3 regions of the Peribacillus sp. NPDC096540 genome follow, and region 3 is predicted to be linked to each of the others. Evidence: riboswitches for the same ligand, from Rfam matches in the RefSeq annotation. Region 3 holds a riboswitch; each other region holds the start of a gene.
The links. Region 3 has a riboswitch for cyclic di-GMP ahead of ACQKMR_RS19690 (anti-repressor SinI family protein). Riboswitches for the same ligand answer to the same signal wherever they lie in the genome.

Region 1: another riboswitch for cyclic di-GMP. It lies ahead of ACQKMR_RS03920 (anti-repressor SinI family protein); the one in region 3 lies ahead of ACQKMR_RS19690 (anti-repressor SinI family protein).
Region 2: another riboswitch for cyclic di-GMP. It lies ahead of sinI (DNA-binding anti-repressor SinI); the one in region 3 lies ahead of ACQKMR_RS19690 (anti-repressor SinI family protein).

Annotation. Positions count from the first base shown of each region.
Region 1 covers NZ_JBNNTG010000003.1:21,777-24,050, forward strand. The annotation lists gene ACQKMR_RS03915 (acyltransferase family protein) at 1-577, opposite strand, end outside; cyclic di-GMP riboswitch class I at 1,369-1,450, shown strand; gene ACQKMR_RS03920 (anti-repressor SinI family protein) at 1,471-1,608, shown strand.
Region 2 covers NZ_JBNNTG010000001.1:154,826-157,099, reverse strand. The annotation lists gene secA (preprotein translocase subunit SecA) at 1-412, opposite strand, end outside; gene ACQKMR_RS00675 (helix-turn-helix domain-containing protein) at 853-1,176, shown strand; gene sinI (DNA-binding anti-repressor SinI) at 1,327-1,458, opposite strand; cyclic di-GMP riboswitch class I at 1,505-1,590, opposite strand.
Region 3 covers NZ_JBNNTG010000025.1:72,212-74,485, forward strand. The annotation lists gene ACQKMR_RS19685 (DinB family protein) at 1-490, opposite strand, end outside; cyclic di-GMP riboswitch class I at 746-832, shown strand; gene ACQKMR_RS19690 (anti-repressor SinI family protein) at 851-979, shown strand; gene ACQKMR_RS19695 (YybH family protein) at 1,171-1,563, shown strand; gene ACQKMR_RS19700 (LacI family DNA-binding transcriptional regulator) at 1,684-2,274, opposite strand, start outside.

The DNA.
Region 1 (2,274 bases), on a different contig from region 3:
AAACGAACCAGAATATGGAGTATTTAAGCTTTTTGCGTATAAAAAAAAGAATCAAAAATGGAAATGTGATCGAGATCCTCATTTCGTGAACAAGAGACCATATTACATTGTTATAGGCGTCTGTATTGTAACTTCCGATAAACAAAAGATGGTGTAATAAAAGAGCAGGTGTGTCTGAAACGGTCCAGGATTTACTAAACCAGTTACTAATAAAAGGCATATCAATATAATGGGTTAAAAGCATTTTAGCCAATATAGCTATGCTGATAGCTACTAGATATGGTAAATAAATTCGAAAAACTCGTTTTATTAAGTATGTAGGATAATGGAATTTAGCATTATTAATAGATAAATACAAAACAAAACCACTTAATACAAAGAATAGAATGACAGACTCATTACCACTACTGAAAAAAAGGCGAAGAGGAGTTTCCTTGAACAAATAGACATTGAAGGGACTGTTTGAATCATACCGATAACTTTCATATGAAGGGTATATCATCATATAATGTCCAACTAATACAATAAGTGCAGCTAATCCTCTTAATGAGTCAAATTCCTCATATCTACTATTCATATTCCCCCTCCATAAGAACCGTTTTTTTATAATATAGCATTTGTTCGTTATAAAGTATAGTTAGTTCTTTAAAACAGACAAACACAGACAAAAGTAGACAAAAAAAGTAAAAAATGGAACGCGGTATCCTGATCTATAAGCTCAATTATTAGGGGAAGTTTGGTTTTTATATAATGATAGAGTAAACACTGTTCCTCGATTACAAATAATTCTTAATGAGTAAAACAGACACTAGAGATGGTATATAGCATTACCTTTAAATTTGAATCTACAAGGAAATTCCGGAAAGCTGGTACATTTCAATCATCTTGAAATTTTTAATTTAATAAACTTGAAAGAAAATGTTACTGGCCAGTTGGCATTTAGTGAGGTTTATTTAAGGGATAATACAGTTGTTCTTTAAAAGTAAGTTTCAAGTAAATGGGGGACGGATAAAACCGTTTATGTCAAAGGTTTATATAATAGTAGTTTTTTTATGTTTAGTTTATGAAGGAAGGGAATTGGTTATAGCCTGTCATTAGACTAAAGAATATAGATCTTAAGATTATTAAGAAGACATTTTAAATTACTTACTAATATTACCTATTAACATTTGTTAACATAATAAGTATAATAAATCTCAATATAGTAATTGAAAAGTAAGGGCCAAAACCACAAAACTAAGGCATTTGCTAGGATAGCTGGGTTACTGCAATATGGATGAAATTGGGGTTAAGTAATCAGAAAATGGAGATGTCTTCATTAAAGTTTTTAACCACCATCGTAAGTAGATCTTGTAAAATATTCAATACTCCTGAGAACGGCAAACCTATTGAAAAGTAGGGACGCAAAATTACAGGTCTAAGGCTATGCTAAGACGGCTGTGTTACCGCAAATAGGGTGAAAAAGAAGATATGCAAAAAAAAATTGATGCAGAATGGGTTAATTTAATTTTGAAAGCAAAAAGTTTAGGTGTTTCCATTCAAGAAGTGCGAAATTTTATTCAGAATGAACAGAACTTGAATAATCAGCCCCGCAAGAATTGGAATTAGAAAAATAAAAAAATATATCTACTTTGAATGGCTGTTATTCAGCCTTTTTTTTATTTAAAAGCTTGCGGATGAAACGATCTTTTATCAACAAAATTATTCATTTCCGTGCGCTGATACCTAAGTGTTTCTTAGATTAGAATAATATATTGTTATTTCCCTATAGTATAGATCGGAAATTGTAAGTACTATTATTTCTATAGAATATTCGGATATAATTAGATATATTTCCTGACTGGAATGTTCCGATACTAAAACTTTCAATAAGTAGTATAGTAATATTTAATAAAAGAAATGATTATCAGTATATAGCACTATTATAAGCGCTTTCTTATATCAGCAAAAAGTTTCTAGTTTAATCAAATTGCAGCCCTAAAAACAGTTCCTTAGCAACAGATAGGGATAGGAAACTTTGTAGAGGTGAATGAAACCTTTGTCCATTTAATATGGTAATTGGTATTATGAAATATTTTGAATGAATGAACTTTATATGATTTATAGTAGACTATATAGTAAAGATCAGATATTAATTTATGAAATGCGGCTCATCAAAAAAATAATGAATAATACAGTTAATATTTTTATGAATTTGACGATACTATAAAATAAAGAAAAAGCTAAAAGGACTTTGCGAAGACGATGTCAAGCTGCCATCAAAATACAAGAAGA
Region 2 (2,274 bases), on a different contig from region 3:
CATCACGGTGCGCCAAGTATTCATTGACAGTCACGACATGCACACCTTTACCAGTAAGAGCGTTTAAATAAACCGGCATGGTTGATGTTAATGTTTTACCTTCACCCGTTTTCATCTCGGAGATGTTTCCATCATGAAGGGATGCCCCACCCATGATTTGAACACGGTAAGGATACAAACCAAGAGCTCGTTTTGCCCCTTCACGCGCAACTGCAAAAGCTTCAACAAGCAAATCATCCACGGTTTCCCCGTTTTGATAGCGCTCCTTAAACTCCTCTGTTTTGGCGCGCAACTGCTCATCCGATAACGCAGCTGTCTCATCAGCCAGCGCTTCGACCTGATCAGCGACTTTTTCCAGACGCTTAATTTCTCGCTTATTCGGATCAAAAACTTTATTTAATATATTAAGCATTCAATAACGCTCCTCTATTATGGTAATGATCATTCAATAACACATTCATATAAGTAAGAAGAAACACACCTTCTGTTAATACTAATCCAAGCTTAATTTTAACACTTCTATTCTAGAGGTACAACTTCATGTCACTCTATGTCTATGGACCTGAATTCAATTCTTACGAAAAACAATGGATAAAAGAGGGGTAGAGCTGTTAAAATAGAGGGAAGTATCAAAAGTACCTTACACATTCCCCCACTTTTCATATGAGTCTTTAACAAGACAAACGAAAATGCGGATTAAACACAACCTTCTATTAATAGATATTTTTGGTCCCTCTATACTGATAGTCAGTTGAAGTAATCTAGCTTTTCAGGCTTCCTATTCCTGTGATTTTATGTGGGTTTAAAACTTATAAATTGAAGATAAATAGAACATGTTTCGAGGTGGTATTGTTGATTGGTGAACGTGTAAAAAAACTGCGAGAAGAAAAGAAAATGTCAATGACTGAACTAGCCGATAAAGCCGGAGTAGCAAAGTCATACTTAAGTTCGCTCGAGCGGAACTTACAAACGAATCCTTCTATTCAATTTCTTGAAAAAATCTCCGCTGTACTTAACATTCCTGTAGATGCCCTTCTTTACGATGTACCAAATAAGGAATCCTTGGACACTGACTGGATGAAAATTGTTGAGGAAGCCATGAATTCTGGCGTTTCTAAACAACAATTCAGAGAGTTCATTGAGTTTAATAAATGGAGAAAAGATAAAGAAGAATAGATAAATTCTAAACTATCTACACAAACATAAATAGTACTGCTCTATCAAACTAGTCTTGATAGAATTTCACACAATAAAATAATCCCTATAGACAGCTATGTTGTAAATCAACTGTTTATAGGGATGTTTTTTTCAATCATTTTTTGATTCTTAGTTTTCATTGTTCTCCTCTATTGACACATTAAGATTCTCTTTTTGTAAAAAAGCACTAATTTCTTCTTTCTTAAAACCCAATTTCCTAGCTTCTGCAATCAACTTCACCCATTCTTGATCCACTTTCACTTAAACCACCTCTTTTATCCTCCTAAAATACTACTTGTATGTATTTTAAGCAGACCAGTCCATCTTAGTATCAAGCAACCTTAGACCTATGCCTTGCGACCTCACCTTTCGCTAAGTTTGCCTTTGTCAGGGTAATTATTACAAATACTATATTTAGTATCTTATTATAGCTAATATCGACTCCAAATATTGCTATTTTATGTCGCTAATTTACCACAATATACAACTTTTTATCGACAAAATATTACAAAATCAAGAAAATTAATGATAGTTTTTGTCTATTTTATGTACAAAGCAAGATGGTTCCAATGTTTCATGTTCGTTTTTTTACAAAATAATAAACATTGCCCTTCTTATTCAAACGATGGTGCATATTAATTCTTTCCATTGTAAGTGCATCAAAAGCTTTTTGCGCAGACAAGTCCTCACCACAGGTCGGACAAGTTGCCATATTCTGCACTTCTAAAAGACGCCCTATGGCATGTATAGCAATTTTCCTGATACAATAATCCACTCCCTATGCACTATAATCAAATGTTTTATTCAAATGAATTTTTGTTCTTTTTAAAGAACTTTAATTCAAGTGCAGTACAATAGGGGAGTATTCAAACGAGTATAAATACCCATTTATCTTATTAAAGAACAAAAGTGCCTTTTTAAAGAAAATATTATACTTTCCGTACTTCATTGTATTTTTTAGAGAACAATGAAATTCCCAGAGACCAACCAGTTAATCGATAATATTTGATACCTCGCTTTCAACAGAAGAATTTACTTATTATAAAGACACTTATCGAATTGCTAATTAGTCAGCTA
Region 3 (2,274 bases):
GGAAAATCCGCCCTCTGTGATGTGATTCATGTTCAATCAAATGGTACACAACCCATTCAGGTGTTACATCATATTGTTCAAGTACCCTCGGTTTACGCCAATCCGTTAAGTCCATTGAACGAAAGTGGGAAAGAAAAACTTCACGTACCTTATTAAGGCGGTAAAAATGTTCTTCTAAAGTTTGTCCCTCCATGTGGGTTAATGCTCCATCTTCAGAACGGCATTCTAACGGAAACAACAAGCGTATTTCCGAATCCCATTCAGTAACAAGGACCTCTTCATATAACCAATCTGCCTCGATCAAGGCAATGTGATATAGTAACGAGCCAATTGTTTGTCTTTCATCACTTTTTGTGTCGAGTATACTTTGGCTGACCCCAGTTAATTCTGTTATAAGAGTACGGCGAACATCTTCTAAACACCACAGCCACCGGCCAATTTCTTCTTCGTATCCTGGTAATGTAGACACCTGTAGAGCTCTTCTCTCCAAACTGATCATCCTCCTCTTATTAAAGTCTTACATTCTATTAAAAATGGGCGTTTCCTTCATTTAAATAAGAAATTCTCTTCACGTATTTCACAATCTTTTTAGAATAAGTACATGGGCTTTTAAACAACTTATCTTTATTGTCATTCAAAAAGTTACCCAATCCAATTACCTTTAGTTTTTAAACAATAATAAATACATTCTACAATTTACGACAACATTAGCACTATCTAGATAGTAATATATAACTATAATAAAATGAGTAAACGGCAAACAAATCGAAAGGTTAGGACGCAAAGCTAACAGGTCTAAGGTCAGATTGACTACGATAGCTGGGCTACCTCTTCAACGGAGGAATAGTGAATGTTACTTCAGACAAATGACAGAGTAAAAGAATTAGATAAAGAATGGATTGAACTCATTCAAATGGCTATCAAAGTAGATATACCGTTAGAGGAAATTAGGGGATTTTTATTAGAGGGTAGGCAGTAGGCCTAAGCTTTCTGTCTGACCACATTAGCGCCTATTTTATATTTTTAACTTTATTAAACTATAAAATAGATAATAATTAGCTTTAGTGATAATGAATAGGATGGTTGCTGCGGTAATTATTTTTATTATCATAGTCTAGGTATATATACTCATTAATACCGCTAGATAAGATAAAGAATAGGAGGGCAAATATGCAAAATCATGAGTTAGAACAAGTAATAAAGAATGCAGACAGAGCAATAAATAATGAAGATTTCGATCAATTAATGGATTTCTATTCAGAGGATGCTACCTTAGTTGTAAAACCTGGAACGTTAGCTAAAGGAAAAGAAGAAATACGTCGGGCATTCGTTGCCATCGCCGATTATTTTAATCATAGTTTAATTGTTAATCAAGAAAAGATGGCAATAATCGAAACAGGTGATACGGCATTAGTTGTCGCAAAAGCCCTACTGAGTGCCAATCAAAAGACTGATTCGGCGTTCTCAATGGAAAGAATGGCTACCTATGTTTTTAAAAAGGATTCTACGGGTACCTGGCGTTGCATAATTGATAATTCTTACGGTGCTGAATTACTTGAATAATTCATGTACAGAATTTGAATAAATAGAAAAATCCCACCTTCTATTAGGTTTTAGGTCAGATTTTCATTGTACAAATCTCCGAAGCAGACGTTAATAGAGCTAGAAATAAAAAAACTCCTATTATTTTATAGGAGTTCCAGATGATTTTCTGATTACCAATTCAGGCTTTAAATTTATTGTTCGATAATCAGCAGGACCGACTTCATCTACTCTTTCAATCACTAATTGTGTTCCTAAATATCCGAAGTCATAAGCAGGCTGCGAAGATACAGTCAAAAAAGGATCAAAGTCTGAAAATAATTCTAAATCGTCAAAGCAAACGACAGCAATGTCTTCTGGAACTTTAATCTTTTTTTCTCGTAAACTTTTTATAATTTTAATGGCAATGAAATTATTTGCTGCAAAAATAGCTGTTGGACGATCAGCAGGAGAAACATTAACCAAATGAGCAATTCCATTCCATTGCTTTTCTTGTTTATAATGAGTCTCTACTAGGAAAGCGGGTTCTATGTTTAAATCATTAATTTTTAACGTTTCAATATACGCCTGATACCGCTCTTTCGAAGTGGAAATCGTAAGTGGGCCATGAACCATTGCTATTCTTTTATGACCATAATCAATTAAATGCTGAAGAAGTAATTTTGTCCCTTCATAGTTATCTCCAAGTACTCTATCACACGAAACATCTTCAATTTTCCTATCTATTAATGT